Regions from separate parts of the Streptomyces sp. NPDC053426 genome, predicted to be linked through region 1. Evidence: riboswitches for the same ligand, from Rfam matches in the RefSeq annotation. Region 1 holds a riboswitch; each other region holds the start of a gene.
What was found. A riboswitch is a leader RNA that binds a small molecule or an ion and turns the genes downstream of it on or off. The one in region 1 is predicted to bind cyclic di-AMP.

Region 1 (7,680 bases):
CGCGCAACCGCTTGGCCTGCCGGTACGCCTCGCCCACGTCCGTGGTCCGCAGAACGGGGTACGCCCGTGAGTTGCCCATGGACCGAACCGTCACACGTCCCGGCCCGCCCGTGCCACCGCGTTTCCCTACGCGGTGATGTCCTTCGCCGTGAACCGCGCCCACGCCGCCGAGCCGAACACGGCCGCGTAGAGGGCCTGGAGGCCGAGGTTCTTCGTCAGGTCGTCCCAGTAGACCGGTTCGCGCATCAGGTCGGCGAAGGAGAGCCAGTAGTGGGAGAAGAGGTAGGGGTGCAGGGCGTGCAGCTGCGGGATCTGGTCGACGATCTGGACCGTGATCAGCAGCCCGACCGTGGTCGCCATCGCCGCGATGCCGCTGTTGGTCAGCGTCGAGACGAACAGGCCGAGCGCCGCCACCCCGATCAGTGACACGGCGACGACCAGGGCGATCAGCAGGGCTCTGGCCAGCCCCTCGGAGAAGCTGATCCGGGTGCCCGAGATGGTCGTGAGGTCGCCCAGCGGGAACAGCAGCGCGCCGGTGATCAGCGCCGACACGGCGACCACGAGGGTGGCGACCAGACAGAAGGCCATGACCGTCGCGTACTTGGTGAGCAGCAGGCGGCTCCGCCCGGCGGGGGCGACCAGGAGGTAGCGCAGGGTGCCGGCGTTCGCCTCGCCGGCGACGGCGTCGCCCGCGACGACCCCGATCGCCATGGGCAGGAAGAACGGCAGCGTGGCGGCGAGCGCGGTGAAGACCAGGAACAGTCCGTTGTTGGTGATCTGCGAGATGAACGCCGGTCCTCCCCCGCCGCCCCCGCCACCGGCCGACGAGCCGTCACCGGTCTCGATCCGCACGGCGATCCCGACCAGGACCGGTACGGCGGCCAGCACCCCGAGCAGGGCGAGGGTGCGCCAGCGCCGGAAGGTGGTGAGCAGCTCGCTGCGGAACAGTCCGAGGGTCCACAGCGGGTTCGCCCTGCGCACCGCTTCAGCCCGCGACATCGAAGCCCTCCCCGGTCAGCGCCACGAACGCGTCCTCCAGCGAGGCCCGTTCCGCCCCGAAGCCGCGTACCCGGACGCCCGCCGTCACCAGCGCCGCGTTCACCTCGGCGAGGTCACGCTCGGGCACCTCGCCGGTCACCCGCTCCCCGTCCACGACGACGTCGGCGACCCCCTGCTCCTTGAGCACCCGGGCGGCGTCCGCCGGGTCGGGGGTGGTCACCACCAGCCGGCCCCGGGCGCCCGCGGCCAGGTCGGCGACCGGGCCCTGGGTGATCAGCCGGCCCCGGGCCATCACGGCGGCGTGCGTGCACACCTGCTCGATCTCGTCGAGGAGGTGGGAGGAGAGGAAGACGGTGGTGCCGTCCGAGGCCAGTTCGCGCACCAGTGTGCGGATCTCCCGCATGCCCTGCGGGTCGAGGCCGTTGGTGGGCTCGTCCAGGACGAGCAGCCGGCGCGGCTGGAGCAGGGCGGCCGCGAGGCCGAGGCGCTGCTTCATGCCGAGGGAGTACGCCTTCGCCTTCTTGCCGGCGGCGGCCGTGAGGCCCACCCGGTCCAGGGCGGCGGCGACGCGGGCACGCCGGGTGCGCGGGTCGGCGGTCGGGTCGGCGGCGTCGTAGCGGAGCAGGTTGTCGCGGCCGGAGAGGAAGCCGTACAGGGCAGGGCCCTCGATGAGGGCGCCGACGTGGGGCAGCACGGCGCGCGCGGAGCGCGGCATGGGGCGCCCCAGGACGTGCGCCGTGCCGGAGGTCGGCTCGATCAGGCCCATCAGCATGCGGATGGTGGTGGTCTTGCCGGAGCCGTTGGGGCCGAGGAAGCCGAAGACGCTGCCCGCCGGGACGGTCAGGTGCAGACCGTCGACGGCGGGCTGTCCGCCGCGGTAGCGCTTGGTGAGCGCGCGGGTGGTGATGACTCCCTCACCCGCGTGCACCCCGTCCGGCTCACTGGCGGACGCCTCGCCCATCGGCTCCCTCGTTCCTTGACTACGTCACTGGCCCCGGGGCCTTACTTCCCCGCGTCGGCCGCCTTCACGAGCGCGTCCTTGGTGACGGTGCCCACGTAGACCTTGCCGTCCTCGGTGATCAGGGCGTTCACCAGGCGGGTGCTGAACACCGTGCCGGTGCCGAACTCGCCCTCGACCTGGTCGCCGAGCGAGCCGAGGAAGCCTTCGAGGTCACCGCCGGCCCCGCCGGTGGGCAGGTCGGTGGGCAGGCCGCCCTCGGCGCCGGTGTCGAAGGTGGCGACGGTGTTCCAGCCCTCGCCGAGCATCTTCAGCCCGTCGAGGCCCTTGGCCAGGTCCTCCTCGGACTTCGGGGCGTTCTCCGGCTTCCCGGAGTGCTCCCGGCCGTGGTCGAGTTCGCCGTCCTCGGTCACCTTGGCGCCCTTGGGCGGGGTGAAGTCGAACGTCGAGGCGGCCGGCTTGTCGAAGCTCACCTTGGTGAAGCCGACGTCCACGACGGCCGCGCCGCCGCTCGACGGGGTGAGCGTGAACTTCAGCGGCATACCGGTCTTGTGATCGACCGCGATGCTGATCGCGCCGACCGTGGAGCCGGACTGCCGGGGCTTGACGACCAGCCTGTACGCGTCCCGGCCGGCCACCTGGGCGGTGCCGTCGACGGTCACGGACGTGGTGTCGTCGACCGACTTCAGCGCCTCCTCGGCGAAGTCCTTCGGGGTGGCCGGGGGCTGCTGCTCCCGGTCCTCGCCGGAGGCGTCGACGGTGCCGTGGTAGACCTCGTTGGAGCCGCTGTCGTAGCCCCAGACGTCCTTGCCGTTGTGGATCAGGCTGTACTCGGCGGCGTTCTCCAGGAGCGACACCTTCTGCCGGTCCGGGCCGTCGGCCGCGATCCGCAGCGTGTGCGTGCCGGAGGCCAGTTCGGTGAGCTTCGCGGACGGGTCGGCCGAGGAGCCGCCGTCCTCGCCCTGCCCCATGGCGCCGGACGCGAGGCTGTTCTCCAGGCCGCCGAGGTCCGGCAGACCGAGGTCCGTGGTGATCTTCACGGTGCCGGACAGCTGCTCGACGTCCGACTTCGCGATCTTCTCTATGAGCTGCGCGGCGGTGATCTCCGGCAGGTCGGGGTCGCCGGAGTCGGCGATCGCGGGGACGAGCCCGATGGTCGCGGCCGCCACTCCCATCACCGTGACCGGGACGACGTACCGCGCGGCCCTGCGCCGCCCCGCGCGCGGCTCGTCGGCCTCCCGCGCGGTCGTCATGTCGTCGGATTCGTACGGTGCCATGTGTGCCCTACCTCCGTGGTCGGCGGCGGCTTTCGTCTCGTGACCTCGCACCAGTCTCACCCTGAGCCGCCATTCTCACCCGAATCGGTGAGAAGTGGTGTTGTCCGTCGTGGTCCATCTGACCAAATCCGGCAGGCGGATTCGTCAGACCCCGGACGCAACTCCACGTACTGCTGGGGTATGACACGGGGGACGGTTTCCTCCCCCGACCAGTAGGGGTCGGGGGGGAGTTCGGGCCGGCTCAGCCCGCGCGGTGCACCACCGCGTCGCACAGTTGCACGAGTGCCGTCCTCGCCTCGCACTCCGGCAGCGGGGCGAGCGCCGCGCGCGCCTCCTCGGCGTAGCGCACGGTGTCCCGGCGGGCCTGCTCCAGCGCGGGGTGGGCGCGCAGCAGCCGCAGCGCCTCGGCGTGCCGGGCGTCGTCGGTGAGGTCGGAGTCGAGCAGCTCACACAGGGCGATGTCGTCGGCGAGGCCCAGCCGGGCCGCCCGTTCGCGCAGCCGCAGCACGGGCAGGGTGGCGATGCCCTCGCGCAGGTCGGTGCCGGGGGTCTTGCCGGACTCGTGGGAGTCGGAGGCGATGTCCAGGACGTCGTCGGCGAGCTGGAAGGCGACGCCGAGCCGCTCGCCGTACTGGGTGAGCACGTCCACGACCGTCTCGTCGGCGCCGGACATCATCGCGCCGAACCGGCAGGCGACGGCGACCAGCGAGCCGGTCTTGCCGCCGAGCACGTCCAGGTAGTGGTCGACCGGGTCGCGGCCGTCCTGGGGGCCCGCGGTCTCCAGGATCTGCCCGGTGACCAGCCGCTCGAACGCCTCGGCCTGCACCCGTACGGCCTCAGGGCCGAGGTCGGCCAGGATGTGCGAGGCCCGCGCGAAGAGGAAGTCGCCGGTGAGGACCGCGACGGAGTTGCCCCAGCGGGCGTTCGCGCTGTCGACGCCGCGCCGCACCTCGGCCTCGTCCATCACGTCGTCGTGGTACAGCGTGGCCAGATGGGTGAGCTCCACGACCACGGCCGAGGGCACGACACCGGGCGCGTAGGGGTCGCCGAACTGGGCGGCGAGCATCACGAGCAGCGGGCGGAACCGCTTGCCGCCGGCCCGCACCAGGTGCTGGGCGGCTCCCGTGATGAAGGGGACCTCACTCTTGGTGGCCTCGAGCAGCCCTTCCTCGACAGCCGTCATTCCGGCCTGGACATCGGCTTCCAGAGCCTGGTCCCGCACGCTCAGCCCGAACGGCCCGACGACGGTCACGAGGGGTCTCCTGTCTGCTGGTGTCCACTGGCGGTTACACGGAATGTCGATAGGTCGCTGCCATCACTCAAGTCAGCGTATCCGGTCACGTTTCGATCACCGCCAGCGCCCAGGGTTACGGGCAGGGCGATACGGGATCAGGAGCGGAGTGCTTTTGATCGGTTGATAACAACGGACATACTTCGGCTTTCCCGGACGTAGCAATCCACTCCTCGACCCGGCTCCCGGTCCGGCTTTCGGCCCGCCTCCCGGGCCCCGCCTCGCCACGCGAACCCATCCTGCCCGCCCCGGCGTCCGATTTGCCGCAAATACCGAGCTAATTCCCCTTGGCGAAAAATGCGCTCACAGGTGATCCCCAGTGAAGTGGGTCACGCGTGATCCGGCACCCCCGCCGCCCCCCGCCACTCGCCTTCTCCCTTCCCCCGGCGTCGAGTTGACCCTTGGCGACAGCAAAGGATCAAGCACCCCAAAACCCCCATCACAAGATCAAACGGCATCTTCCGTGATGCCCGCACTTGTTCCCGACATGTGCTCTCGCATACGTTCCGGGCCTGCCGGGTGGACGCCTAATCCTGCCGCCGCCCGCATCACACCCGACCACGAACTCAAGACGGCAGGAGTGGGGGACCCAGGTAAGTCGCCGCACCGGACACCGCACCGGGACGGCTAGGGGTGAAGCCATGCCCGCAGGGGCACGGCCGGGCACTCTCCCGCCCGAACCCGACAGCTCACCTCGCAGGCGTAGGAGAGGAACCCAGACATGCCTGCTTCCGTTCAGCTCGGCCGCTTCGGCAACCGCCGCCTCGCCCGCTCCCTCGCCGTCGCCGGCACCGGCGTCGCCATGGTCGCCCTGCCGCTGTTCGGCGCGACCAGCGCCTCCGCCGCCACCACCGAGCCCGCGACGACGACCGCCGCCTCCGTGACGGCGTACCCGGACAACCTCGACGGCTGGATCCGCGAGTCGCTGGACATCATGGCGCAGCACGGCATCCCGGGCAGCTACGACGCCATCCACCGCAACATCATGCGCGAGTCCTCCGGCAACCCGTACGCCATCAACAACTGGGACTCCAACGCCGCCAAGGGCACCCCGTCGAAGGGTCTGCTGCAGGTCATCGACCCGACCTTCGCGGCCTACCACGTGCCCGGCACCGCCTTCGACCCGTACGACCCGGTCGCGAACATCACGGCGGCCTGCAACTACGCGGCCGACCGCTACGGCTCCATCGACAACGTCTTCGGCGCGTACTGAGCCACCCGCTGACGGGCGAGCGTCATCGCCCCGCCGAACAGTCGCTCGAGGACGACGGCCACGCCGTCGTCCTCGTTCGACGTGGTGACCTCGTCCGCCACCGCCTTCAGTTCGGGATGCGCGTTGGCCATGGCGACGCCGTGGGCCGCCCAGTCGAACATGGGGACGTCGTTCGGCATGTCGCCGAAGGCGATCGTCCGCGCCGGGCTCAGCCCCAGGTGCTCGGCGGCCAGCGCCAGGCCGGTCGCCTTGGTCACCCCGCACGGCTGGAGCTCCACGGTGCCCGGCCCCGACATGGTGACCGTGGCCAGTGACCCGACCACCGACCGGGCCGCAGCCGCCAGCGCGTCGTCGGACAGGTCCGGGTGGCGCAGCAGCACCTTGCTGATCGGCCGGTCCCACAGCTCGGCCCGCCGCTCGACCCGCACCGCGGGCAGGGTCGGGTGCGGCATCAGATAACCGGGCTCGATCAGCGTCAGCCCGTCGACCCCGTCCTGGTCGACCGCGGCGTACACCTCCCCCACCTCGGCCTCGATCTTGCCGAGCGCCGTCTCCGCCAGCTCCCGGTCCAGGGTCACGGACCACAGCAGCCGGTGCGCGCCGGCGTCGTACACCTGCGCGCCCTGTCCGCACACCGCGAGTCCCGTGCAGCCGAGGTCGTCCAGGAGCGGCCGCACTCTGGGGGCCGGTCGCCCCGTCACCACGAGGTGCCGCGCGCCGGCCCGCTCCGCCCGCGCGAGCGCGGCGAGGGACCGGTCGGAGAGGGTGTCGTCGCCGCGCAGCAGCGTCCCGTCCAGGTCGGTGGCGATGAGTGAGTACGCGGTGGGTGCGGCCATGATCAGAGAATACGGACAACCCGACGGTCCGATTCACCGTGCCCGTTTGCGTTCGCTTTCGGTGCGGTTCCCCTTCTCTCGACGCCGGGTAAGGACCGGTTCAGGTCTCTTTCCCCGTTTGGCAAGAACATGGTCCGCTATCTACCGTCCGCCCGGTCCGGGGCGGTACCTTCCAAGGGTCCAGGGGGGACTTGATCGGGGGGTCAGGTGAGCAGTGGACGCATGCGTGTGCTGAGGCCCGGGGAGCTCGGCGAGGGGGAGCGGGAGCGCTGGCGGGAACTGCGCGCCGCGACGGACGCACCGCGCAACCCGTTCATGGAACCGGAGTTCAGCGTCGCCGTGGCCCGGGTGCGCCCGCGGGCCCGGGTCGCGGTGCTGTACGAGGGCGCTCAGCCGGTGGGTTTCCTGCCGTACGAGCGGGGTGCGCTGGGGCAGGGCCGGGCGATCGGGCTCGGGGTGTCGGACTGCCAGGGCGCGGTCCTGGGCCCCGGCGTCGCCCTGGAGACGGACGAACTGCTGCGGGGCTGCTCGGTGTCGAGCTTCGCCTTCGACAACCTGGAGGCGGACCAGGGGCTGTTCGTGCCGTACGCGGCCGAGGAGCACGCCACCTACGTCATCGACGTGGAGAAGGGCTACGAGACGTACGAGTCGGTGCTGCGCACCCAGTCGCCGAAGTTCCTGAAGACCACGCTGGCCAAGGAGCGCAGGCTGGGCCGCCAGGCCGGAGCCGTGCGGTTCGTCTTCGACGAGCGCGACCCGGCCGCGCTGCGCACGCTGATGGAGTGGAAGTCGGCGCAGTACCGCAGGACCGGGCGGCGCGACCGGTTCGCGCAGGAGTGGATCGCCCGGCTCGTGGGCCGGCTCGCCGGGACCCGGGCCGCCCAGTGCACGGGCACGCTGTCGGTCCTGTACGCCGGGGAGCGCCCCGTCGCCGCGCACTTCGGGCTGCGCTCGGCGTCCGTCCTGGCCTGCTGGTTCCCGGCGTACGACCCGGAGTTCGCGAAGTACTCGCCGGGTCTGGTGCTGCATCTGCGGATGGCCGAGGCGGCGGCGGCCGAGGGCATCGGGATGCTCGACATGGGGCGCGGTCCGGCCGAGTACAAGGA
Region 2 (7,680 bases), on a different contig from region 1:
CGCCAGGAGTCCGTGAAGCTCGGCCTGGACGCGCTGCCGCCCGGCTACGACATCGTCCTGGTGCACGACGCGGCCCGCCCGCTCGTCCCCGTGGACACCGTCGACGCCGTCATCGAGGCCGTACGCGACGGAGCGCCGGCCGTCGTGCCCGCGCTGCCGCTCGCCGACACCGTCAAGCAGGTCGAGCCCGCCGGCGCCCCCGGCGAGCCGGAACCCGTGGTCGCCACCCCGGACCGGTCGCTGCTGCGGGCCGTGCAGACCCCGCAGGGCTTCGACCGGGCCACCCTCGTACGCGCCCACGAGACGGTGAAGGACGACGTCACCGACGACGCGAGCATGGTCGAACAGCTCGGCCTCACCGTCGTCACCGTCCCCGGGCACGAGGAGGCCTTCAAGGTCACCCGCCCCCTCGACCTGGTCCTCGCCGAGGCGGTCCTGGCCCGCAGGAGGCTCAACGATGGCTTCTGAGCAGCCGTACCCCCTGCCGCAGGTCGGCATCGGCACCGACATCCACGCCTTCGAGGACGGCCGCGAACTGTGGTGCGCCGGCCTGAAGTGGGAGGGCGAGGGCCCCGGCCTCGCCGGCCACTCCGACGCGGACGTCGTCGCCCACGCCGCCTGCAACGCCCTCTTCTCCGCCGCCGGCCTCGGCGACCTGGGACAGCACTTCGGCACCGGCCGCCCCGAATGGTCCGGCGCGTCCGGCACCACCCTCCTGACGGAGGCCGCCCGCATCGTCCGCGAGTCCGGCTTCCGCATCGGCAACATCGCCGTACAGGTGGTCGGCCCCCGCCCGAAGATCGGCAGACGCAGGCAGGAGGCCCAGAAGCTCCTCTCGGAGGCGGCGGGCGCCCCGGTCTCGGTCTCCGGCGCCACGACGGACGGCCTCGGCTTCCCGGGAAGAGACGAGGGCCTCATGGCGGTGGCGACGGCGCTGGTCGTACGAGAGGGGTGAGCGTCCCGTCCCAAGGGGCGCGGGCCGTGCCGATATGCGGCTCCGCCGCGTGGACGCGACCGGCCCCCACCGGACCCGCGGACGACGAACAACCGGGCCCGCCCATGACAAACGTCCCCGAAACAGCGAGGCGCACCGCGCACACCCCCGCGCCTACTACCCTGGTGTCGTGACTATTCGCCTGTACGACACCAGCGCCCGGCAGATCCGTGACTTCACCCCGCTCCAGCCGGGTTGCGTCTCGATCTACCTGTGTGGTGCCACCGTGCAGGCGGCACCCCACATCGGGCACATCCGCTCGGGCCTGAACTTCGACATCATGCGCCGCTGGTTCGAGTACCGCGGCCTGGCGGTGACGTTCATCCGCAACGTCACCGACATCGACGACAAGATCATCACCAAGTCCGCCGAACAGGGCCGCCCCTGGTGGTCCATCGGCTACGACAACGAGCGCGCCTTCACCGACGGCTACCGCGCCCTCGGCTGCCTGCCCCCGACCTACGAGCCGCGCGCCACCGGCCACATCACCGAGATGGTCGAGATGATGCGCGGCCTCATCGAGCGCGGGCACGCCTACGAGGCCGACGGCAACGTGTACTTCGCGGTCACCTCGTTCCCCGAGTACCTGAGGCTGTCCAACCAGGAGCTGGACAACCTGCTCCAGCCGTCCGCCGAGGGCGAGACCGGCAAGCGGGACCCGCGCGACTTCGCGATGTGGAAGGCGGCCAAGCCCGGCGAGCCGAGCTGGGAGACGCCGTGGGGCCGCGGGCGCCCCGGCTGGCACCTGGAGTGCTCGGCGATGGCGCACAAGTACCTCGGCAGCGCCTTCGACATCCACGGCGGCGGCCTCGACCTGATCTTCCCGCACCACGAGAACGAGATCGCCCAGGCCAAGGCCTACGGCGACGAGTTCGCCCGGTACTGGGTGCACAACGCCTGGGTCACCATGAGCGGCGAGAAGATGTCGAAGTCGCTCGGCAACAGCGTCCTGGTCTCCGAGATGGTCAAGCGCTGGCGGCCCATCGTGCTGCGCTACTACCTCGGCACCCCGCACTACCGGTCGATGATCGAGTACAGCGAGGAGGCCCTGCGCGAGGCCGAGTCCGCGTTCGCGCGGATCGAGGGCTTCGTGCAGCGCGTGACGGAGATGGCCGGGGGCGTCGTCGAACCCGCCGCCGAGGTGCCGCCCGCGTTCGCCGAGGCGATGGACGACGACCTGGGCGTCCCGCAGGCGCTCGCCGTCGTGCACACCACCGTCCGGCAGGGCAACAGCGCGCTGGCCGCCGACGACAAGGAGGAGGCCGTCGCCCGCCTCGCCGAGGTCCGCGCCATGCTCGGCGTGCTCGGCCTCGACCCGCTGGACCCGCACTGGGCCGGCGAGAGCGACCGCGGCGAAGACCTCCACGGCGTGGTCGACACCCTCGTCCGCATGGTCCTCGACCAGCGCGAGGCCGCCCGTGCCCGCAAGGACTGGCCCACCGCGGACGCCATCCGCGACCAGCTGGGCCAGTCCGGCCTGGTCGTCGAGGACAGCCCGCAGGGGCCGCGCTGGAGCCTCGGCCCGCGCTGAGGAGCCAGGCCCCGACAGGCCCTGACCTCGGCGTCCGAAGATCGACTGTGCCGTCCGGGCCTCCGGGCGGCACACTTCATAGGCACACGTCACAGACGTGCGCGCAAAGCACGCACACAAGCAGCACCACCCACGACTTCATGGAGACGGATACCTCATGGCCGCGAACAACCGCCGCATGTCCGGCAAGAAGGGCGCGCAGGTCGGCAGCGGCGGCCAGCGGCGCCGGGGCCTGGAAGGCAAGGGGCCCACGCCGCCCGCCGAGATGCGCAAGGGGCACGCCAAGCAGCGCGCCGCCCAGGCGAAGGCCCGCCGCGCCCAGGGCGCCCGCCCGCAGCAGCGGCGCGGCGGGGGCCGCTCGGCCTCCGAACTCGTCGTCGGCCGCAACCCGGTCGTCGAGGCGCTGCGCGAGGGCGTGCCCGCCTCCACGCTGTACGTCCAGCAGTTCATCGACAACGACGAGCGGGTGCGCGAGGCGCTCCAGCTCGCGGCCGAGCGCGGCGGCATCAACCTCATGGAGGCGCCGCGTCCCGAGCTCGACCGCATGACCAACGGCCTGAACCACCAGGGCCTGGTCCTCCAGGTCCCGCCGTACGAGTACGCGCACCCCGAGGACCTCGTCGCCGGCGCCCACGACGAGGGGCAGGACCCGCTGATCGTCGCCCTCGACGGGGTCACCGACCCGCGCAACCTCGGCGCGGTCGTCCGGTCCGTCTCCGCGTTCGGCGGCCACGGCGTCGTCGTGCCCGAGCGGCGCGCCGCCGGGATGACCGCCGGTGCCTGGAAGACGTCCGCCGGTACGGCCGCCCGTACGCCCGTCGCCCGCGCCACCAACCTGACGCGTGCGCTGGAGGCGTACAAGAAGGCCGGGATCGCGGTCGTCGGCCTGGCCGCCGACGGCGAGGCCGAGCTCGGCGACCTGGACGCGCTGGACGGACCGGTCGTCATCGTCGTCGGCAGCGAGGGCAAGGGCCTCTCCCGGCTGGTCGGCGAGACCTGCGACTTCCGGGTGCGGATCCCGATGCCGGGCGGCGCGGAGTCGCTCAACGCCGGTGTGGCGGCGGGCATCGTGCTGTACGAGGCGGCGCGTCGGCGGGGCTGATGCCGGGGGCCGGTGAAGGCCGCCGGTCGGGGTCGGTGCGGCGGGCAGGGGTGCCGTCGGCGGGGTCGGACGGGTGTTCGGTGAGGTCGCCCGTACGGGGCGTCGCGGAGGGTCCGGGCAGGTTTGACGCGGTCCGGACACTTCCGGCGGGTCAAGGCAGTGTCCTAACGCCGTGTCACTCGGTTAGATGAGTGTGGACACCAGAACACCCCGCACGCCCACGGGGGACCGCTCGTCGGGACTCGACGACGCTCCCGCGCTGAGCATGGTGAAGGTGCCGAGCGATCCGGCGCAGGTCATCGTCAATCACGCCAGCTTCCGCGTGCAGCTGGGCGTCTCGGCGCGGCGCGCCCAATCGCCGCGGATCGCACGGCACGTGAGCGCCGCCGAGGACACCGCCCGCATCCCCGTCGTCACCACCGTGGGCACACCGGGCCAGTCGGGCGCCCGCCGTCGGCCCGTCGTCTGGAGCGGCCGGTCCGCGCCCGACGACACCGGCGCCCACCGACTGCTCCAGGCCGTACGGCACGAAGGCGTCCGCCACGCCGACGAGCCGCTCACCGACGCCGGGGCCACCCAGGTCATCCCGCGCACCGGCACCGGGTACGACCCCGCCGACGACCCGGTCGCCCGGACCCTGGAAACCCCGTTCGTCGGCGCCCAGCGCCGCCCGGCCGACGGGCCCCTGCTGCCCCCGATGCGCACGGTCGGCAGCGTCTACGACGAACCCGCCTACGACGAACCCGCGTACGACGACGGGTACGAGGACACCGGCCGCCGCGCCGGACGGCACGGTGACGACCCGGCCCGGCACGCCTACTACCCCGGCCGCCGGATGAACCTCGGCGTCGTCCTGCTCCCGCTGCGCGTCTTCCTCGGCGGCATCTCCGTCTACGCCGGAATGAGCAAGCTGTGCGACCCCCTCTACTTCGAGGGCGGCCGGCGCGGCTCCATGGTCAAGTGGCTGCACACCCTGCACCCCTGGGAAGTCGCCGAGCCGCTGCGCCAGTTCGCCCTGGAGCACCCCATCGGCTCCGGCCTCGCCATCGCCTTCGCACAGATCGTCGTCGGCGTCCTGACCGCCCTCGGCTGCTGGCAGCGCCTGGCCGCCGTCGTCGGGGCGGCACTCTCGGCGGCACTGCTGGTCACCGTCAGCTGGAAGAGCGTCCCCGCCTACGAGACACCCGACATCATCTACCTCGCCGCCTGGTCACCGCTGATCATCGCGGGCGCCCCCGTCTACTCCGTCGACGGCCGCCTCGCGAGCCGGGCCTGGCGCCGGCTCGGCCCCCGCGCCGCCATCTGGGACCTGCGCCGGTACGTGCTGCGCCGGGGCGCCCTGGTCACCTTCGTGGTCTGCGGGTTCAGCATGCTCGTCGGCTCACTGCTCGGCGGTGCCGTGCGGGACGCCGACCGGGTGGTCGTCCCCGGGCCCGGCGAGGCCCCGCGCAACGAGCTTCCCGGCTCCCCGCTGCCGAAGGAGTCCGGCGAACGCCAGAAGGAGGAGCGGACCCCGGCCGCCTCCACCTCGCCCACCCGGGACGCCACTTCGGGCGGGACGAGCCCGTCCGCCGGTGCCACCACCCCCGGCGCGACCCAGGGCGCCGGCGCGGTCACCGGCGCGCCCAGCCAGACCCAGGGCAGCGTCGGCCAGGCCCCGTCCCGGCAGTCCTCCCCGGCCGGTCAGGCGCCGAGCACCAGCTCCGGCCCCACCTCGGGCGGCGCCTCCGGCGGCAGCGGCGCACCGAGCGGGGGCAGCGGCGGTTCCTCCGGGAGGCCCGGACTCGTCGGCGGCCTCCTGGGATAGCCGGCACGTATACGGCGGTGGGGGGGGGGGGGGGGGGGGGGGGGGGGGGGGGGGGGGGGGGGGGGGGGGGGGGGGGGGGGGGGGGGGGGGGGGGGGGGGGGGGGGGGGGGGGGGGGGGGGGGGGGGGGGGGGGGGGGAGGGGGGGGGGGGGGGGGGGGGGGGGGGGGGGGGGGGGGGGGGGGGGGGGGGCCCCCCCCCCCCCCCCCCCCCCCCCCCGCCGCGGTCACCTCACCCGGCCGTACGAGACGCTGCGGGTCCAGATCTTCTGCAGGCGCACCACGTCCCCGGTCTTCGGGGCGTGCCAGATCTTGCCCTTACCCGCGTAGATGCCGACGTGGTAGACGTAGCCGCCCGAATGGAAGAACACCAGGTCTCCCGCCCTGCGGCTGCCGGCGGAGATGTGGCGCGTGTTGTTGTACTGCTGGGCGGCGGTGCGCGGCAGCTTCTTGCCGGCCTTCTTGAACGAGTACAGCGTCAGACCCGAGCAGTCGAACCTGTACGGACCCGTGGCGCCCCACTTGTAGGGCGAGCCCTTCTTGGAGGCGGCGATGCTCAGCGCCTTGGTGGCCGTGCTCGCGGCGGCCGCCTCCGAGGCGGCTCCGGGGACCACGATGGAGCCGCCCACGGCGGCCAGGGTGAGGGCCGAGGCCGTGCCGGCCCGGGCCATGAGAGACGGGACACGATTGAGCGCAGTCATGCGCAACCCTTCGTCAGCCGCCTGTGAAGGATGACCTGTCGGATTCGGGCTGGCGAAGTGGCCCGGCCGCACATGTGCGGCTTCACCCCAAGGACTGCTCGGAACTGACGTCCCGGCGGCCCGTCGTGCTTGGGTCCTCCACTCCTGCCGATCCACTCCTGTCGACCGGTCATCCGGGCGGCGGCAGGACTCGGCGTCCGCCCGGATCGCCCCGCCGCGGCGGCGGGGTCTTGTCGTCAGTCACGGATCTTGACTCATGGCGCGATCGAAATCCCAACGGAACGTGGGGTTTGTGTTGTTACTCACCAATCATCCGTTCGGGTGGACACCTCCCTGTTCGGACCCTCGCCGAGGGCCGGGGGGAGCCGCGGACCAGGGAGGGAAAGCACCGTTCCGGTCGTGCGGTACGCGCGTTGCGCAACTTCGTGCGCCCGAAAACAGCAGGTTCGTCTACGCCGGACGGGGGTACACCGTTTGGTCCGTTTCAACCCCGGCCGGTGCGCACCGCCGACCGGGGCCGCCGTCCGGGGCCCTCGGGTGTCAACTGCCGCGGGCCGGCGGCAGCGTGACCCTGGCCGTGCGCCGTTCGCCGTCCAGCACGCGCAGGGCCCGGGCCAGCGTGTCGGAGTGCAGTTCGCTCTCGCCGCGCCGGTGCATCAGGGTCAGCGCGTCGCGCAGCGCGACGGCCTTGCCGACCAGCGCCTGGGCCGCGCGCAGTCCGCGGTAGGTGTCACCGCCCAGGGCCGGGTTGACCCGGCCGAGCAGGTCGACGGCCTCGAGGTAACGGTCGATCAACTCGGCCTCCGCGCGGGTCAGCGCGGGCAGCGGCGGCAGCTCCGGTGGCAGCATCCGCGGCTCACCTCGCGCCGGAGGCGGGGGACAGGCTCCTGCGGTCGGGCACGATCCGGTCCGCCAGGCCGTACTCCACCGCGGCCCGCGCGTCGAGGACCTTGTCCCGCTCGATGTCCGCCCGGACCTGCTCCGGGGTACGGCCCGTGTGCCGGACCAGGATCTCCTCCATCCGTGACCGGATACGGGTCAACTCCTCGGCCTGGATCGCCAGATCGCTGGTCTGTCCCTCGACCGGCTCCAGGAGGGAGGGCTGACGGAGCACCAGGCGGGAACCGGGCAGCAGCAGTCGCTTGCCCGGGGTGCCGGCGGCCAGCAGCAGCGCGGCGGCGCCCTCCGCCTGGCCCAGGCAGATCGTCTGCACGTCGCAGGAGACGTAGCGCAGCGTGTCGTAGATCGCCGACATGGCGTGGAAGGAGCCGCCGGGGGAGTTGACGTAGAGCGAGATGTCCTGGTCGGGGGAGTGGTGTTCCAGGTACATGAACTGCGCCATCACGTCGTTGGCGGAGGTCTCGTCGACCTGTGTCCCGAGGATGACGATCCGCTCCTCGAGCAGCTTCGAGTAGGGGTCCGTCGTCCGGTTCCCCGATGCCGTGCGTTCGGTGAACTCGGGCAGGACGTGACGGGCGGACGGTCGGGTCATGAGAGCCCCTCCTGTCTGGTTGTCTCTGTAAAAAATGTACAGGACGTACGTGACGTT
Region 3 (7,680 bases), 230 kb from region 1:
GAGGATGTTGCGGATCGTCGCACCGCGGAAGGCGTAGATCGACTGGTCGGCGTCGCCCACCACGCACAGCTCGGCGGGCGGCACCTCGGCCTCGGACGGTGCGCCGGCGGGGTGCCCGGAGGTGCCGACGAGCTCGCGCACCAGCGCGTACTGGGCGTGGTTGGTGTCCTGGTACTCGTCGACCATGACGTGCCGGAAGCGGCGGCGGTAGTGCTCGGCGACGTCCGGGAAGGCGCGCAGCAGATTGACCGTCGTCATGATCAGGTCGTCGAAGTCGAGGGCGTTGGCCTCCCGCAGCCGCGACTGGTAGAGCGCGTAGGCCTGGGCGAGGGTCTTCTCGAATCCGTCGGCGGCCCGGGCGGCGAAGTCCTCCTCGTCGATCAGCTCGTTCTTCAGGTTGCTGATCTTGGCGCTGAAGGACTTCGGCGGGAAGCGCTTGGGGTCGAGCTCCAGGTCGCGGCAGACCAGGGCCATCAGGCGCTTGGAGTCGGCGGCGTCGTAGATCGAGAACGACGACGTGAAGCCGAGCTTCTTGCTCTCGCGGCGCAGGATGCGCACGCACGCGCTGTGGAACGTCATGACCCACATGGCGCCCGCGCGCGGGCCGACGAGCTGCTCGACGCGCTCCTTCATCTCGCCCGCGGCCTTGTTGGTGAAGGTGATCGCGAGGATCTGGCCCGGGTGGACGTGCCGCTCGGCCAGCAGGTGGGCGATGCGGTGGGTGAGCACGCGGGTCTTGCCGGAGCCGGCGCCGGCCACGATGAGCAGCGGGGAGCCGGAGTGCACGACGGCGGCGCGCTGGTTGTCGTTCAGCCCCTCCAGCAGCGCGGCGGCGTCGATCACCGGGCGCGGGGCGCCGTCGCGGTAGTAGCCTCCCCCACTCTCGGCTTCGCTCGAGCGGGGGGACCCCCATCGGTCCGGCGGCACGTCGAACTTCCCGCCGAACAGGTCGTCCGGGATCTGCTCCGGTACGTGCTCGTCCTCGGGCGGTGGCGGGGGCTCGCCCTCGGGGCCCCGCTGGGCCTGGAGGTCCGCCAGGAAGCTGTCGTCAAAGAGGCTGCTCATCGCTCTCCGAGTCTAGGGCGCCCCACCGACAACCCGGGGCCGCCCCGGGAACATCCCCGGAATCCGGCGGCCCGGACGGGGCGCGCACCCTCCAGAACCGCCGCCTCACCCTGAGTGACACCACCCACAAGGTCACGAAAATGTATCGGGCATATCACCCATCAACCTTCACAGGGGCCACACCAGTTGGCTACGGTGCGGGCGGGCCGTACGACCCCCACCGGCGAACCCCGCCGGGCCGCGCGGCCTCCGCCGAGTCCGTCACTGCCCTCGCGGCAGCCGGAGCCGGGGACCCACCGAGACCTTGGGGTGAATCGGCCCACTCCCCCGCGGAGCGGCCGTAGGGCAACCCTTCCGAACCACCCGCCCGAACCCGACAGCTAACCCGGTAGGCGGAGCTTTGGAAGGAGTCGCCTCCCTTGGCGTCGCACCGCAAGTCGCGCACCCCCGGCACGCGCGTGGCAGGCATACGGACCCCGGCCCTCGCCACGGCCGCCCTGACCTCCGTGGCCCTGCTGTCCCAGACGGCCACCGCCGCCCCCTCCGCCCCCTCCGCCGACGGCAAGCCGAGCCTGGAGGAGGTCGAGAAGAAGGTCGACGACCTCTACCGCCAGGCGGAGTCGGCGACCGAGAAGTACAACGCGGCCAAGGAGAAGACCGCGAAGCAGCGCAAGCAGGTGGACACGCTCCTCGACGACGTGGCCAAGCGCACCCAGAAGCTCAACGAGGCGCGGGCGGAGCTGGGTTCCTTCGCCGCCGCCCAGTACCGGACCGGCGCCGGCGTCCCCGACACCGCGACCTTCCTGCTCGCGGACACGCCGCAGGACATCTTCGACCAGCGCCAGGTGATGGACCGGATGACCGGCCGCCAGAAGGAAGCGGTCGACGACTACGTCACCCAGCAGTCCGAGACGATGAAGAAGCGCCAGGAGGCCACCGAGAGCCTCCAGACGCTCACCGAGACCCAGGGCGACCTGAAGACGGCCAAGGCCACCGTCCAGAAGAAGCTCACCGACGCGCGCGAGCTGATGTCGAAGCTGACCGCCGAGAAGAAGGCGCGGCTCGCGGCGATCGAGAGGAAGAAGCAGGAGGAGGCCGCCCGCGAGGCCGCCGAGCTCGCCCGGCAGCAGGCGGAGCGGCAGAAGGCCCAGGAGGAGGCCGCCCAGCAGGACAGCGGCACCTCGGACGGCACCTCCGGGTCCTCCGGCTCGGCCACCACGCCGTCGACGTCGACGGACTCCTCGTACGCCACCAAGGCCGAGAAGGCCCTCGCCTTCGCCCGCGCGCAGATCGGCAAGCCGTACGTCTGGGGCGCCACCGGCCCCGGCTCCTACGACTGCTCCGGCCTCACCCAGGCCGCCTGGAAGGCCGCCGGCGTCACCCTCCCGCGCACCACCTACGACCAGGTGAACGCGGGCACGACGGTCCCCGTCTCCCAGGCCCAGCCCGGTGACCTGGTCTTCTTCTACGACGACGTCACCCACGTGGGCATCTACATCGGCAACGGGATGATGATCCACGCGCCGAAGCCCGGCACGTACGTCCGCGAGGAGTCGATCTACTACGACGGCGAGTCCTCGATCCACAGCGTGGTGCGGCCCGCCTGATCCGCTCGGGAGGGGACGGAGCACGGGGGTTCCTCCGGCGCCGTCCCCTTTCCGTGCCGGCCCGCGCTACGGCACGCGGTGCCGGGCGGCCGCGTTCCCCCCGGAAACGCCGGGGCGTGTTCCGTCGTGGGCCGCGGTCACGTCCGGGCCCGTGGAACAGGCCGTCAGGTCCACAGCACCGCGATGAAGACGTTCGTCACGGTCAGCAGTCCGACCAGACCGAACAGGCCCTTCTCCACCTTCTCGTCGTCCCGCTTCACGTACACCAGGCCGAGGATCACGATCAGCAGGGCCAGCTTCACGCCGATCTTGATGTTGTCGACGGAGTAGCCCTGGGCCTGGTTGAGGCCGACCAGGACCACACCGGTGACCAGCATCGTCAGCGCACCGTGCAGCATCGCGGGGACGAACCGGGCGGTGCCCGCGCCCATCGCCTTCATCTGGGTGAGGAAGCCGCCGAGGAGCGACGCGATGCCGATGATGTGCAGACCGACGAAGAGGTGGATGAGTACGTCCATGAGGCCGGAGCCTAGCCACAGCCGCCCCGTAGCACTCCGGCGCCCTCATCCGTCCTTCCTCCGCCATATCGGTCATCACCCTGAGTGAAGACGACGAAGCCGGAACGGGATCCTGGTCACTTACGGTCACCCGGCGGTCCGCTCACGCCACTTCCGCACAACCCGTTACCGGGGCCGCGCGGCCGGGCCTAGCGTCCTCCTCCAGGTGACCGGCTCTCCACCGCCGCCCGGTCCAGGGGCGGCGACCGGACACCACCGCAGAGAAGGTCCGGCGGCGGACGGCTCCCCCTGTGCACCCCCGCCGCCGGACCACCGGACGGCAGTCCGCTCCGCGCGGTCGTCGGAAAGGACGGGAAGCCAGGTGGCAGCGCACCGCAGGATCCGACAGCGCGTCGCGGGCGGCACCACGGCCCGCGCGGCCACCGCCGTCGCCCTCGCCGGCGCGGCCACCGCGACCGGCTTCGACGGGACGGGACACGCCGAACCGCGGCTGACACCGGGCCAGGTCAAGGCCGAGGTCGACAGGCTCTACCGGGAGGCGGAGACCGCCACCGAGAAGTACAACGGCGCCAAGGAGGAGGCCGAGTCGGCCCAGCGGCGGCTGCGCGACCTGCAGGACGAGGCGGCCCGCAGGAAGGACCGGCTCAACTCCGCACAGGACGCCCTGGGCACGGTCGCCGCGGCGCAGTACCGCGGCAGCGGCCTCGACCCCGCCCTCCAGCTCTTCCTCTCCGAGGATCCCGACGGCTATCTGGACGGCGCCGCGCTCGCGGAACGGGCGGGCAGCCGCCGGCAGGCGGCGGTGGGACGCGTACGCACACAGCTCCGGGAGATCGAGCAGTTGCGCGGCGCCGCGCGCGTCGAGGTGACATCGCTGACGTCCCGCCGCGCCGAACTCGAACGGCACAAGAAGACGGTCGACACCAAGCTGACCGCCGCCCGCCGGCTGCTGTCCCGGCTGACCCCCGGGCAACGCGCGGGACTCACCGACGGCACCGGCCGCGCCCCGCACTCCCCGACGGACGCCCGGGACGCCGCTCTCGCGGCCCCCGGCCCCCGCGCGGCGGAGGCCGTCTCCTACGCCTACGCCAAGCTCGGCAGCCCCTACGTCTGGGGCGCGACCGGCCCGGACGCCTTCGACTGCTCGGGCCTCGTCCAGGCCGCGTACCGCTCCGCCGGTGTCTCCCTGCCCCGCACCACCTACGCCCAGATCGACGCCGGCCGCCGCGTCCCCCGCTCCGGACTCCGCCCCGGGGACCTGGTCTTCTTCTACTCCGGCATCAGCCACGTCGGCATCTACGTCGGCGACGGCCGCATGATCCACGCCCCGAACCCCTCGGCCCCGGTCCGCGTGGCCCCCATCGACGAGATGCCGTTCGCGGGGGCGACGCGGGTGGTCTGAACGGCCCGCTCAGACCAGTCGCCGCGCCGTCGCCCAGCGGGTCAGTTCGTGGCGGTTGGAGAGCTGGAGCTTGCGCAGGACCGCCGAGACGTGGGACTCGACCGTCTTCACCGAGATGAAGAGCTGCTTGGCGATCTCCTTGTAGGCGTAGCCGCGGGCGATCAGCCGCAGGACCTCCCGCTCGCGCTGGGTGAGGCGGTCGAGGTCCTCGTCGACCGGCGGGGCGTCGGTCGAGGCGAAGGCGTCCAGGACGAAGCCGGCCAGGCGCGGGGAGAAGACGGCGTCGCCCTCCTGGACCCGGAAGATCGAGTCGACCAGGTCGGCCCCGGTGATCGTCTTGGTCACGTAGCCGCGGGCACCGCCCCGGATCACCCCGATCACGTCCTCCGCCGCGTCCGACACGGACAGGGCGAGGAAACGGACCGGCTGCTCGGCATCGCCCATCAACGGGGTGCAGCGCCGCAGCACTTCGACGCCGCCGCCACCGGGCAGGTGCACGTCGAGCAGGACCACCTCGGGCCGGGTCGCGGTGATGACCGTGACCGCCTGGTCGACGTCGGCGGCCTCGCCGACCACCTCGACACCCGTCTGCGCGGTCTGCCCTATCTCCGCCTGGACGCCCGTGCGGAACATGCGGTGATCGTCGACGAGGACCACCCGCACATGACGCCCGGCGCTCTCCGCGTCCCCCGTCGTTCCGTTCGCCTCGGTCGGCTCGCTCATGACGTCTTCTCCGCCCTCTCCATCTCCAGCTCGACCTCCGTGCCGCCGTCCGGCACCGCGCGCAGCCGCGCCGTGCCTCCGTTGCGCTCCATGCGGCCGATGATCGATTCTCTGACGCCCATGCGGTCGGCGGGTATCGAGTCCAGGTCGAAGCCGGGGCCGCGGTCCCGGACGGACACGAAGACCGTCCTTCCCTCGACTTCGGCGTAGACCTGCACCGCGCCTCCCTCGCCACCGTACTTGGCGGCGTTGACCATCGCTTCGCGCGCGGCCTGCATCTGTGCGCCGATTCTCTCGTCGAGCGGGCAGTCGCCGACGACCACCACCTCGAGGGGGACGCCGTGCTTGTCCTCCACCTCGGCGGCGTTGCGCTTCACCGCCTCGGCGAGGGTGGCGGGTTCGTCGTCCTCGTCCTTGCCGTTGCCCTCCGGCTTGTAGAGCCAGGCGCGCAGGTCGCGCTCCTGGGCCCGGGCCAGGCGGCGCACCTCGCCCGCGTTGTCCGCGTTGCGCTGGATCAGGGTGAGGGTGTGCAGCACCGAGTCGTGGACATGGGCGGCGACCTCCGCGCGCTCCTGCGCCCGGATGCGCATCAGGCGCTCCTCGGAGAGGTCCTGGGTCATGCGTACGAGGTAGGGGCCGGCGAGGAGGGTGATGCCGACGAGGACCGCGAGGGCCGCCTGGAGCACCGAGCCGAGGTGGCTGCCGGAGCCCCGCAGGACGAAGATGCCCGAGGCGCCCGCCGTCACCAGGAGCACACCGGCCCCGGCCCGCAGCAGCGTGACCGTGCGACGGCGGCGGCCGACCTCCATCCAGCGGGCCCGGCGGGCGTTGTCCGCCTGCCGCCAGACCAGGGCGACGCCCGCGCCGACCAGCACGGTCGGCCAGAGGTAGGCCCTGGCCCCGTTGGTCAGGTTCACATTGCCCACGAAGATCATGGACACGACGACCATGAGGAGCAGGGCGACGATCTGCCCCTTGTCCGGTTTCCGGGTGACGAGTCTGCGCCGGCCGTCCGGCGAGGTCTCCGTCGTCACCAGCGAGGGCGGCTTCTGCGCGTCCACACCGCCGACGCCCAGCGGTACGAAGAACCAGAACGCGGCGTACAGCAGCGCGCCGAGACCGTCGGCCGTGAACAGGCCGACGAAGACGAGGCGTACCCAGATCACGGGCAGCCCGATGTGTCCGGCGAGCCCCCGCGCCACACCACCGAGCCAGCGTCCGTCACTGCTGCGGTAGAGCTTGCGCGGCGGCCGCGGCTCGGCTACGGGCGCTGCTGCGGCTTCCGACATGCCAACGATGGTCACACGCCCGGAGTACCGGAGCATCAGGGTCGGTCCCGGAGACTCCCCTGATCTCCGCGGCCCTGGTCCGTCGAACGCTCCCCCGGTCCCACTCGGGGACCGATATCAGGGTCCGGCCAGGGTCGTACCGACTGCCGCCGCGGCGGCTCGCCCGTCACCATGGACCCATGACCGATCACCAGCACGCCACGACGGGTCCGGGACCCGTCTCGGGCCCGGAGGGAGCGACCGCCCCGCCACCGGAGCCGGCCGACGAGAGCGGGCACTTCCGGCGCGACCGCCGGCACCAGATGCTCGGCGGGGTGTGCGCGGGGCTCGGCCGGCAGTGCGACATGGACCCGGTGATCTTCCGGATCACGCTCGCGGTCCTGTCCGCCACCGGCGGCATCGGCCTCATCTTCTACGGCTTCGCCTGGCTCTTCGTCCCGTACGAGGACGAGGAGGAGAACGAGATCCGCCGGCTGCTGACCGGCCGGGTCGACGGCCACACCCTGGCTGCCGTGCTGTTCGCGCTGGTCGGCTGCGGCGTCTTCCTCACCATGCTGAGCAACGACGGGGTGCTGAGCTTCGCCGTCATACTGTCCCTGCTGCTCGCCGGCGCCGGGTACTGGTCACGGCGGCGCGGTGCGCCCAGCCCCGACCACATCGCCGCCCAGGCCGCGGCCGACGCCCCGCCGGAGCCCCAGGCCCCGCCGGCCCCCTCCGCCTTCCCGTCGTGGTGGCGCGACCCCATCGTCAAGGACGGCACCCACGTCGGGGGCACGGGCTATCTGTGGGGTCCCCGGGACTCCCGCGCCATGGACATCGCCGCCGCCGTCGACACCGGCCTCGACCCCCGCACCGGCACCCGTGGGAAGGCGTACGCACCGCCCCTGCGTCCCCCGCTCCCGCGCGGCCCCCGTGGCGGGATCGGCGGTCGGATCTTCCTGCTCGCCCTGCTCGCGGGCGGCCTCGGTGCCGGGCTGACGTGGGAGAACCACCCCCTCGGCACCAGCCTGCAGACCGGTCTCGCCTGCGCGCTCGCCGTCTTCGGCCTCGGTGTGGCCGTCAGCGCGTTCCTCGGC

Region 2: linked by a shared signal. The riboswitch ahead of ACZ62B_RS03100 (C40 family peptidase) and the one ahead of ACZ62B_RS10560 (transglycosylase SLT domain-containing protein) in region 1 are both predicted to bind cyclic di-AMP.
Region 3: linked by a shared signal. The riboswitch ahead of ACZ62B_RS11720 (C40 family peptidase) and the one ahead of ACZ62B_RS10560 (transglycosylase SLT domain-containing protein) in region 1 are both predicted to bind cyclic di-AMP.

The regions. Positions count from the first base shown of each region.
Region 1 covers NZ_JBVJKE010000004.1:243,799-251,478, reverse strand. The annotation lists gene ACZ62B_RS10585 (hypothetical protein) at 1-79, opposite strand, end outside; gene ACZ62B_RS10580 (ABC transporter permease) at 127-999, opposite strand; gene ACZ62B_RS10575 (ABC transporter ATP-binding protein) at 986-1,960, opposite strand; gene ACZ62B_RS10570 (LolA family protein) at 2,002-3,234, opposite strand; gene ACZ62B_RS10565 (polyprenyl synthetase family protein) at 3,476-4,486, opposite strand; cyclic di-AMP (ydaO/yuaA leader) riboswitch at 5,115-5,243, shown strand; gene ACZ62B_RS10560 (transglycosylase SLT domain-containing protein) at 5,247-5,738, shown strand; gene ACZ62B_RS10555 (HAD family hydrolase) at 5,702-6,574, opposite strand; gene ACZ62B_RS10550 (GNAT family N-acetyltransferase) at 6,797-7,680, shown strand, end outside.
Region 2 covers NZ_JBVJKE010000001.1:719,945-727,624, reverse strand. The annotation lists gene ispD (2-C-methyl-D-erythritol 4-phosphate cytidylyltransferase) at 1-468, shown strand, start outside; gene ispF (2-C-methyl-D-erythritol 2,4-cyclodiphosphate synthase) at 458-955, shown strand; gene cysS (cysteine--tRNA ligase) at 1,125-2,525, shown strand; gene rlmB (23S rRNA (guanosine(2251)-2'-O)-methyltransferase RlmB) at 2,683-3,627, shown strand; gene ACZ62B_RS03105 (DoxX family protein) at 3,815-5,434, shown strand; gene ACZ62B_RS03100 (C40 family peptidase) at 5,658-6,131, opposite strand; cyclic di-AMP (ydaO/yuaA leader) riboswitch at 6,135-6,324, opposite strand; gene ACZ62B_RS03095 (hypothetical protein) at 6,672-6,980, opposite strand; gene ACZ62B_RS03090 (ATP-dependent Clp protease proteolytic subunit) at 6,988-7,623, opposite strand.
Region 3 covers NZ_JBVJKE010000004.1:472,931-480,610, reverse strand. The annotation lists gene pcrA (DNA helicase PcrA) at 1-1,065, opposite strand, end outside; cyclic di-AMP (ydaO/yuaA leader) riboswitch at 1,327-1,477, shown strand; gene ACZ62B_RS11720 (C40 family peptidase) at 1,485-2,672, shown strand; gene ACZ62B_RS11715 (hypothetical protein) at 2,837-3,190, opposite strand; gene ACZ62B_RS11710 (C40 family peptidase) at 3,552-4,592, shown strand; gene ACZ62B_RS11705 (LuxR C-terminal-related transcriptional regulator) at 4,602-5,315, opposite strand; gene ACZ62B_RS11700 (PspC domain-containing protein) at 5,312-6,604, opposite strand; gene ACZ62B_RS11695 (PspC domain-containing protein) at 6,784-7,680, shown strand, end outside.